DNA from 2 places in the Paenibacillus sp. S29 genome. Region 1 is predicted to be linked to the other one. Evidence: riboswitches for the same ligand, from Rfam matches in the RefSeq annotation. Region 1 holds a riboswitch; the other holds the start of a gene.
The links. Region 1 has a riboswitch for thiamine pyrophosphate ahead of ACL9RM_RS19370 (ECF transporter S component). Riboswitches for the same ligand answer to the same signal wherever they lie in the genome.

Region 2: another riboswitch for thiamine pyrophosphate. It lies ahead of ACL9RM_RS14870 (thiamine phosphate synthase); the one in region 1 lies ahead of ACL9RM_RS19370 (ECF transporter S component).

Annotation. Positions count from the first base shown of each region.
Region 1 covers NZ_JBMOUI010000012.1:75,705-80,944, forward strand. Annotated here, with positions in the region: gene ACL9RM_RS19355 (methionine ABC transporter ATP-binding protein) at 1-334, opposite strand, end outside; gene ACL9RM_RS19360 (energy-coupling factor transporter transmembrane component T family protein) at 474-1,265, opposite strand; gene ACL9RM_RS19365 (ABC transporter ATP-binding protein) at 1,240-2,703, opposite strand; gene ACL9RM_RS19370 (ECF transporter S component) at 2,703-3,299, opposite strand; TPP riboswitch at 3,549-3,658, opposite strand; gene ACL9RM_RS19375 (TatD family hydrolase) at 3,703-4,500, opposite strand; gene ACL9RM_RS19380 (polynucleotide kinase-phosphatase) at 4,521-5,240, opposite strand, start outside.
Region 2 covers NZ_JBMOUI010000008.1:1,059-6,298, forward strand. Annotated here, with positions in the region: gene ACL9RM_RS14865 (ABC-F family ATP-binding cassette domain-containing protein) at 1-1,269, shown strand, start outside; TPP riboswitch at 1,363-1,471, shown strand; gene ACL9RM_RS14870 (thiamine phosphate synthase) at 1,737-2,330, shown strand; gene thiO (glycine oxidase ThiO) at 2,395-3,543, shown strand; gene thiS (sulfur carrier protein ThiS) at 3,540-3,743, shown strand; gene ACL9RM_RS14885 (thiazole synthase) at 3,746-4,513, shown strand; gene ACL9RM_RS14890 (ThiF family adenylyltransferase) at 4,510-5,240, shown strand, end outside.

The DNA of each region.
Region 1 (5,240 bases):
CACCTGCCAGTTCTAACGGCATTGCCACATTTCCACTGACCGTCCGATTGTGAACAAGATGATAATGCTGAAAAATCATCCCTATGGATCGCCGCGCTTCTCGGAGACGTTTTTCCGGCATGCGGGTCAGATCTTCCCCGTTTACAACCACGTTTCCCTCATCCGGCCTTTCCAATACATTCATCAACCGGAGCAACGTAGACTTGCCGGCACCGCTGGCACCTATGATACCGTGAATTTCCCCCTCCTCCACTTGAAGGGACACGGATTGAACCGCATGAAATTGGCCGCTTGAGGTGGTATAATGCTTGCTTACCTGATGCAGCGTAATCATGAAACTTGGCCTCCTGATGATCCATTTCTGCGGGAAAATTTAATAAGCCCGCCAGCCCGGGCGGGTCTGTACGAGCCGTCAATTCCCATTGCATTAATATACCACAGAGCAGAAAACGGGCAAAGCATTTTGACAACAATTAACGTACATCCCATACCCCTACATAAGGAAAGCGGATACCGAGTCCCCAAGCCAGCGTAAGCATCACCACAAAATAGAAAACAAATAAAATATCTACAGCCGAATAGCCAATCGCATAATAATACGTGCGCTTGGTTTCATTAGCAAAACCCTTGGCTTCCATAGCAATAGCAATGCGCTGCGCACGCCGGATACTTTGAGCGAGCAGCGGAATCGCATATCTGCGGAGTGTGGCATACATATTCCATTTGGACACATGCTGATGTAAGCCTCGAATGCGGTGTGCTTGTCTCAATGCCTGGAAATCCTCCACCATCATGGGCATTAACCGCATGGCTGCCAAGAAGCTGTACGCATACTTCGGAGGGAGCCTCCATTGCTGCATCAGTGAATAAAAAAGGTCCACCGGACGAGTCGTTAAACCAAACAGCAACCCTACCGCAGCCATACTCAGCGCACGAAAGCCCAGATGCATGCCTCGGTAAAAGCTTTCCTGCGTCACATGGATCAAGCCCCATGACCACCAGGTCGTCACCCCTTTGCCGAACATCATCATGCCCGTTGAAGTTGAAATAAACACCAATATAAAGGGAGATCCGTACAGCAGCAGCCTCTTCCATGGATGGCCTGACCAGATAAGCAGCAACAGCATAGAACACGCAACATTAAACATGACATTCGGATCATGAATGACTATAACGACCACAAACAGTATGGAAAACATAACGAGCTTTAAGCCCGGATTCACGCGATGCAGCCATGTTTTATGATGGGGAAAGGACAGGTTCATACTGTAGTTCCCCTTTCTGAATCCGCCATATATTGGTACAATATCGACGGACAATTTCCGGGTCATGCGTGACCATCACAATGGCCGTGCCTGCTGCTCTCAGCTGCTCCAACATATCCAGCATGACAAAGGTATTACGCGCATCCTGACCAAAAGTCGGCTCATCCAGCAGCAGCACTTCCGGCTCACGAATCATGGCCGTAGCAATACTCAACCGTCTTTTTTGGCCTAACGAAAGCTGATACGGATGACGCTCGTCCAGCCGCTCCAATCCGAACTGTACGAGCATCCGATCCACCCGCTCCCGGCACTGCTCAGCACTAAACAAGCTCTTCGGTAACGAATACTCTAGTTCCTTTCGTACGGTATGCGCTACGAATTGCAGCTCGGGATTTTGAAATGCGAACCCGATACGCTCTGCCAGTTGTTCCGTACTGCCTGCCTCAATTCCGCGCACGCTATAGCGTCCCTGTGTGCGAAGTAAGCGCATCATGGAGAGCAGCAGCGAGCTTTTGCCAGCCCCGTTTTCACCGACCACGCCAATCCAGTCACCAGGCTTCACCTGCGCATGCTCCACATAAATCACTGAACTTAAACCGCGGAGACCACTAAAATGTTTCAGCTCCAGCAAATCAATCTCCGTACCATTCCCCGTACCATTCTGCTGTGTCACTGATTCACTCCAACGCGGCGAAGACGATTCATTCCATACTCCCGGGTACCACACGCCATACTCAGACAATGCCTGCCGATGCACATGAAATACTTCTTCTGCCCTTCCATCCGCAATGATCTCCCCTTGAGCAGAAAGCACCACAATCCGATCCACATCATGGACGATTTCATTAATTTTATGCTCTACGATCACCAGTGTCTGGTCTACCGAAATATTGCGAATGGTATCCCACACCTGTGTGGTGCCTTCCTCGTCCAACAAAGCCGTCGGCTCATCCAGAAAAAGCACTTCTGGCTCCATAGCCAGCACAGACGCAATCGCCAGACGCTGCTTCATTCCCTGTGACATGTTGCCAATGGGCATATGTATATCATCCGTCGATAGACCAACCTGTATCAGCAGCTCGCGAATACGGGATTGCATCTGTTCCCGGGGAACCTGATTATTTTCCAACACAAAAGCCAGTTCCTCGTCTGCATATGACATACAGAACTGCGTATCAGGATCTTGAAATACAATACCTGAGACACTTGGGATTACAGCAGCATCGCATTTCATGGGCACTTCTATCGTGCGTGGAATCAGACCGCTTAACACTTGGAGCAGTGTTGATTTACCGCATCCACTCGGTCCCAGTAGCAGCAGCTTTTCCCCCTTGTGGACAGACAAAGACATATTGTGAAAAAGCAGCTCTTGCTCACCAGGGAATTTCAACCGTAGACGAGTGATCGAAGCCACCACATCTTCGGTTGCCCGGCTCATCAATCCAGCCCCTTATAATCTTGTTCCGTTGCAGGTCTCAAACTTCGTGTAACTCCGGTTACCTCCAATGCCTTAGCCAGATAGAACGCGAATACCCCGGCAATCACAATACTGCCAATCATCCGAAATCCAATATACAAAACATAGTTCCAGGTCGATAGCTGATCAATATACCCGTAACTGAAGTCTAAAATCAGAGAAGTGACAGCCGCCCCAGCCGCAGCAAGCGAAGCAACCCATAGGTTTGCGTTCCGATACAGAAAAGCCGCAAAAAACAGCTCCGCTCCCAAGCCTTGCAGCAGGCCATAGTACAAGGTGGACATGCCCCATTCGCTTCCCAAAAAAGCGCTGACCGTTGCCGCTGCCACCTCTGCCAAAATGGCAACACCCGGCTTGCGAATGATGAGATAAGCAAACGTGCCTGCCATAAACCACATGCCATACATCAGTTGCTCGGCATGTAGACCAAATGGTTTCATCAAATCATAGGCAGGTCCCCATATTTTGTAGACCAACCCGAACACAACAGATATCACAATCGTGACCAAAATATCAGTCAGCTTCAACCCTTTGGACGCTCTTACAGCAGTATTCATTATTGCGTGCTCCCCTTTTTCCTTATAATTGGCCTCTTGGCCATAAAAAAAGCTTGTCTGGAGCTGAATCTCCAGGCAAGCTTTATGCGCAGTAAAAGGTGAAGCACCATACAAAACATCATTCGTCGATATGCCTTATATAACCAGTAGTCTAAGCTACTACACTGATACCAAGCCAAAGTCAGGGTCAAGGTAAAATGCTAGGACATACATTGAATCTATCGACAACCGCAAAACAAGCGGCATTCCTGTATAGTGTTCTTGGTTTCTCTACGCTGGCATTACCCAGATCAGATTTTACGGTCAGTGGCAAGGGCCACCCTCTCAGCCTGACTTTCTCAAGCTCCCGACAATGCTCTTTTAATTCACTATAATATATACCACATCTATGGCTTTGACAATCCTATAATCCGAAGAAACGTTTGGCTGTCTCCGTCGTCGCGATTTCGATCTCCATCATGCTTCGACCTGTACATTCGGCAACCGTAGCAGCAATATGAGCGAGATACACGGGCTCATTACGCCCTTCTTTGGGCTTCACGGGCAAATTACGCGGGGTCAAAAATGGAGCATCCGTTTCAATCATCAGACGGTCCAAGGGAATATCTCTGACCAGTTCACGCAGATGTTTGCCACGCCGTTCGTCGCAAATCCAGCCGGTGATCCCGATATACAGTCCCATTTCTACATACGTATGCAATTCCTGTTCAGTGCCAGTAAAACAATGCACTACCGCTTTATCCACAAGCCCTTGATACTCCCGAAGCATAGCGACAAGGTCCTCATGTGCATCTCGTTCATGCAGAAATAACGGCATATTCAGCTCACCCGCCAGTTGGATTTGCTCGCCAAACCATCGACGCTGCACATCACGTGGCGAAAAATCACGGTTATAGTCCAATCCGCATTCCCCTATGGATACAACCTGCGGCTGACCCGCCAACTGGCGGAGCTGCTGAATCGTGTCTGCGTTGCAGTCTTTGGCATCATGGGGATGCACGCCAGCTGTCGCATACAGCTTGCCCGGATAACGTGCTGCATACTGAGAAGCCTCCCGACTGCTGCGGACACTGGTCCCGGTAATAATCAGCGGTGAAATCCCTACAGCCGCGGCTCTCTCCACCACCTGTTCCCGATCTGCATGAAACGAACGGTGCATCAAGTTCACACCAATATCAATTAACGGTGTACCCCTTTCCATCTCAATCCCTCCTTCGCAAACTACAATCTCGGATCAATCGGCTCCGATTCCAGCGATAGCGCGGCAAGGACGCATTCATGAATACGATCTACCGTATCCTTGCGGACAAAACGTTCCACGCCTTCCATACCAAGCGCTCCTTCCATCAGGGCATGACGCTCCTTTTTGTTCGTTCGACGCTGCTTCAGACGCTTTAAATTCTCAGAGGCAAGATAATCCATACCGTAAATGATGTGCAAATACTTGCGGCCTCTCACCTTGATTGCAGGCTGAATCATCTTGTCCCGATTTTTCATCAAAAAGCGTTCCGGTTTGATCACAATCCCCTCATGACCATCCTCTGTCATCTCGTTCCACCAGCGAATGACCTCTTCCTCGCTTGCTTCGTCCGTGATCACGCGATACTCTGTCTCCATAAACAGGGAAGACAGCCCAGCCAGCTCCCGGTTTTGCTCCATATGCCAAATATGAGAATGGTCGAAAAAAGTCTTTCCGCTGTGTGCCAGCGTATGGAACGGTGCGATACGAATTTTATCCAGACCGTCCACATCCCAGCAATATTTTTGAAAAGCCTCTTGAAACGTTACAGCATTCGCGTACTTCTGTTCCATTTCCTCCAACCAGTCTCCAACCTCTCGGCCTGCAACCTCTGCCTGCTTCAGCTTGTCTACCAGCTTACTGCGATCCAGCAGAGCTGCTTCCCCCACATGGGCATACTGTGCAGCAATCAGTTCCCGAGC
Region 2 (5,240 bases), on a different contig from region 1:
GAATTGGAAAAGGAAATGATGCAGATTACTGACAAAATGGGGGATGCTTCTCCTGAAGAGTTGGAAGTGTTGCTGGAACAGATGGGTGAAATTCAGGAGCAACTGGATATGGGGGATTTTTACCTCATTGATGTGAAGGTTGAAGAAATGGCGAATGGACTAGGTCTGTCGGCCATAGGACTGGATCGGGATGTATCTGCACTTAGCGGCGGGCAACGAACAAAAGTGCTTCTTGCCAAGTTGCTGTTGGAAAAGCCGAATGTCCTGCTGTTGGATGAGCCTACCAACTATTTGGATGTAGAGCATATTGAATGGCTTACGCGCTATTTGAAGGATTATCCCTATGCTTTTATTCTTATTTCACATGATACTGAATTTATGAATCAGGTCGTTAATGTTATTTACCATCTTGAGTTTGCCAAGATGACCCGTTATTCAGCTAACTATGAAAAGTTTCTTGAAATGGCGGATCTGAACAAAGCTCAGCATATTGATGCTTATGAGAAGCAACAGGACTTTATTAAGAAACAGGAAGATTTTATTCAGCGTAATAAAGCGCGTGCTTCTACCTCAGGCCGAGCAAAGAGCCGTGAAAAGCAGCTTGATCGGATCGAACGTATTGATAAGCCTGAAGAAGCCGCAAAACCAACCTTTCAATTCAAAGAGGCACGTGCAAGCGGAAAGACGGTATTTGAGGGTATTGATTTTGAGATTGGTTATACACATGCCCTTTTGCCTAAGATGTCCATGACGATTGAACGTGGCGAAAAAATTGCAATTGTCGGCTACAACGGTGTCGGTAAATCGACATTGCTCAAAACCATATTGGGAAAAATTCCGCCAATCAGTGGAAAAACCTATCAAGGTGATTTTTTGCAGCCCGCTTATTTTGAGCAGGAAGTAAAGGCAGAGAAAATTACACCGATTGACGATGTGTGGAATGAATTTCCGCATTTGAACCAGCATGAAGTACGAGCGCATTTGGCGCGCTGCGGTTTGAAAAATGAGCATATCACACGTCCGCTATCTGCGCTTAGTGGTGGAGAACAGGCTAAAGTCCGTCTCTGCAAACTGTTAATGCGTGAAAGCAACTGGGTATTGTTCGATGAGCCTACCAACCACTTGGATGTTAAAGCAAAGGATGAGCTGAAACGTGCCTTGAAGGAATACAAAGGGACCGTATTGCTTGTATCTCACGAACCGGACTTTTACGAGGATTGGGTAACCAAAACGTGGAATGTGGAAGAGTGGTCAAGTAAAGTTAACTAAAATCAGTTAAATCCAGTTCTGCATATTTCACACGAAGTGGGGTTTGCAGAATTAGGAAAATATGCTAAGCTATCTTTAGCTTATACAATAAAATAGTCACACTAGGGGAGCCGCCCATGCGGCTGAGACGGAATAAATGGATTTCGGACCCTTTGCACCTGATCTGGGTTATGCCAGCGTAGGGAAGTGAGCGCCGTACAAACAAGGCAACACCATCTTTATTTTGTTTGTGCGTGGGACGATACACGTATACGGATATCATGGTCCGTTCGATTATTGGACGTTCGTTAAACCACTTCCTTGGGGAAGTGGTTTTTTTTGCGTTTCGTTCATTTTAAGTTGTTCGAGCTTCCGTAGACGGATTCACATACAATCCCCTTTCATTACTGCTGGTAGACGTGGCTGCTAAGCTTAGATCCTTTAATCCAATGTGAGGTGAAGACAAAATCGAATTACACGCAATTTCGATGGAAAAGGGCACTTTTGCACAAGCCGCCCGAGTGGCTGCTATGATTTGTCCGTATGTTCATTATGTACACGCACGTTTAAAACAGAATGGTGCCTCTGCCTTGCTTTCTTTGACTCGCAGCATGGTGGAGCAGGAAGTTCCTTTGCAACAAATTGTAGTAAATGATCGTGTGGATGTAGCTTTACTTACTTTGGTTGGAGCCGTCCAGCTACCAGCTAATGGATTACCTGTTGTGGATGTGAAAAGCCTACTTTCAAAGAGTATACGCTGTGGAGTGTCTGTGCATTCCTTGGAGGAGGCGCAGACTGCCGAGCAGGCAGGAGCAGACTATGTACTTTATGGTCACGTATATGAGACCCATTGTAAGCCTGGTATTGTACCGCGGGGTTTAGCTCAGCTTGAACATATTTGCAGGCTGTTGAACATTCCGGTGATCGCGCTGGGCGGCATACAACCGCACCATATCCCGGAGCTTTATATGGCCGGAGCAAGCGGAATTGCGGTGATGTCTGGTATATGGGAGGCTGAGTCGCCCGTTGCAGCTGCGATGGAATATAGGCGAATGGCAGATCTTGTAGTTCACAGCCTGTAGCGAGAAAACGAGAGTAGAGGCAAGCTGAAAGCAGAATGGTTTATGGAGAGGAGACACGGAACAAATGCTAAAGATACACACAGAGGCAAGAGCGATAGGACATGCTGAATGCTTGGTCATAGGTGGAGGTGTCATCGGCAGTTCCATTGCTTATCATGTGGCCAAGGAGGGAAGAAGTACGATCATGCTGGAACGATTGATCCCAGGTGAGGGAGCCTCAGGAGCAGCAGTTGGAATGCTGGCAGCGGAAAGTGAAGAGTTCACCGACTCTGAGCTGGCACGATTTGCTCGCAGAAGTCGAGATGCATTCCCTGAGCTTGTCTGTGATCTGGAGCGTTTGTCGGGTATTTCGGTGGAATTCCGTACAGAAGGATTTGTGACCCCTTTCCGTACGGAAACCGAAGGCCAAAAACGCTGGAAAGCTGCTAAAACGCGAGAGAATGATTGTCCTATCTGGTGGGATGCGAGGGAATTGGCCCGACGAATTCCAGGTTTGGATGAACAAGCGATCGGAGCAATATATCGTTCAAAGGAGACACAAGTGGCTCCTGTCCAGCTTTGTCGTGCTTATGCAGGTGCTGCTGCGGTGCTGGGAGCAACGGTATGGTCTGGTACACGGGCAGAGCAACTGGTCATACAAGATGGTCGAGTTTGCGGTGTCCGAACAGATAGCGGCTTTTTTTCCTGCGATCAGGTCATTATTGCTGGAGGCTTGGATAGCATGAAATTACTGGCGCAGGTTGGGTTTGAATATCCACTTTATCCGGTCAAGGGCGAAGCGGTAGCGGTCTCCTTGAAGGATCACCCATTAGAATACACCATTTATGCTGATGATATTTACCTCGTGCCTAAACAGAATAACGAGCTTTGGATTGGGGCAACGAGCCTTCCGCATCAATATGACGAAGAAGTGACCGTAGGAGGCTTGGAGGGGTTGCTGGCACATGCCTCTGCTTGGCTGCCGCGCGTCCGTGAAGCTTCTTTTATACGCGCTTGGGCGGGCTTACGTCCGCAGGCTGCATCAGGCCATCCTTTTATAGGTACTGTTCCTGGGGTCGAGGGCGTATATGCTGCAGTCGGGCATTATCGCAACGGTGTCCTGCTGAGTGATGCTACCGGGCGTGCGATGGCAGCTATGCTTAATGGAGCTGGTGCAGCAGAACTTGGGATAAGTAGTTTTTCTTCTGAGCTCCTCAAGGAGAAAAGCTTATGAAGCTGACGATTAACGGCCAGAGCATGACCTTTTCTAATCGAATCACTCATGTGAATCAATTGCTACATGAGCTTGATGTAAAGGTGAAAACCGTAGTGGTGGAGCTGAACCGGCATATATTGAGCCGTGAAGATCATGATGAAGCGGTACTGAAGGATGGAGATTGCCTAGAGATTGTACATTTTGTGGGAGGCGGTTGATTATGTTAACCATTGGAAAAGCATCTTTTACCTCGAGGTTGCTGTTGGGAACAGGAAAATTCTCTGATCTGGATATCCAATCCCAAGCCGTAGAGGCTGCTGAGACGGAAATATTGACGTTTGCTGTACGGAGATTGAACTTGGAGGAACGGGATAAGCAGCATTTTCTCGATATGCTGGATTTGAGCCGGTATACACTTCTTCCCAACACAGCAGGGGCTACAACTGCAGAGGAGGCGATTCGTATTGCCAAATTGGCAAAAGCCTCCGGCCTGTGCGATATGATTAAGGTGGAAGTCATTGGGGATAGCAAGACACTGCTCCCTGACCCTTTTGAAACGTTGAAAGCTAGTGATAAGCTGTTGGAAGAAGGCTTTATCGTGCTGCCCTACATATCGGACGATGTGATTCTAGCAAAGAGGCTACAAGAGCTTGGAGTACACGCCGTTATGCCTGGAGCTTCACCGATTGGTACAGGACATGGTTTGCTCAATCCGTTTTCTTTAGGGCTAATTATTGAACAGGCGGAGGTTCCGGTTATTGTCGATGCGGGTATTCGCTCACCCGGTGACGCGGCAATGGCGATGCAGTTAGGGGCAGATGCTGTTTTGTTGAACACAGCCGTATCAGGAGCGAAGGACCCAGTAAAAATGGCCGAGGCCATGAAACTGGCTGTTCGTGCTGGAAGGTATGGTTTTGAGGCGGGGATGATTCCTGTAAAACGTTACGCTTCAGCAAGCAGTCCGACAGAAGGTATGGTTCAGGTATGAAGGTAACTGACAAATCCGGTGCAGGAGAAACACATCCAAGTGACCGTTATTCCAGACAGGAAAGATTCGCGCCCTTTGGACCGACAGGACAACGCCGGCTTGCTTCTTCCCACGTACTAATCATAGGTGCCGGAGCGTTAGGTACAGGTATTGCGGAAACGCTCGTTCGCGGGGGCGTAGGTACAGTGAGCCTCGTAGACCGGGATTATGTGGAATGGAGCAATTTGCAGCGCCAGCAGCTTTTTCAGGAAAGTGATGCTGCGCAAAGATATCCCAAAGCAGTAGCTGCTCAGCGAAGATTAAAGGATATTAATTCGGAAACGGTTATACATGGACATGTACTGGATGTTGGGGTGGAAGAGCTGGAAGAGTTGATCCAGGGGGTAGATCTCATGATGGATGCAACCGATAATTTCGATACCCGACTTCTTATGAACGACATGGCACTCAAGCATCGGATACCTTGGATTTATGGGGGATGTGTGGGCAGCTATGGTGTAACCTATACCATCTTACCGGGTCAAACGCCTTGTCTTCACTGTCTGCTGGGAACTGTACCGTTTGGTGGAGAAACCTGTGATACCGCCGGGATTATTCCGCAGGCCGTACAGATGGTCACGGCTAACCAAACTACGGAAGCTTTCAAACTTCTTGGTGGATATCCAGAAGATTTGAGAGGAAAGCTGCTTTCGTTTGATTTGTGGAAAAATGAGTATGTAGCAATAGT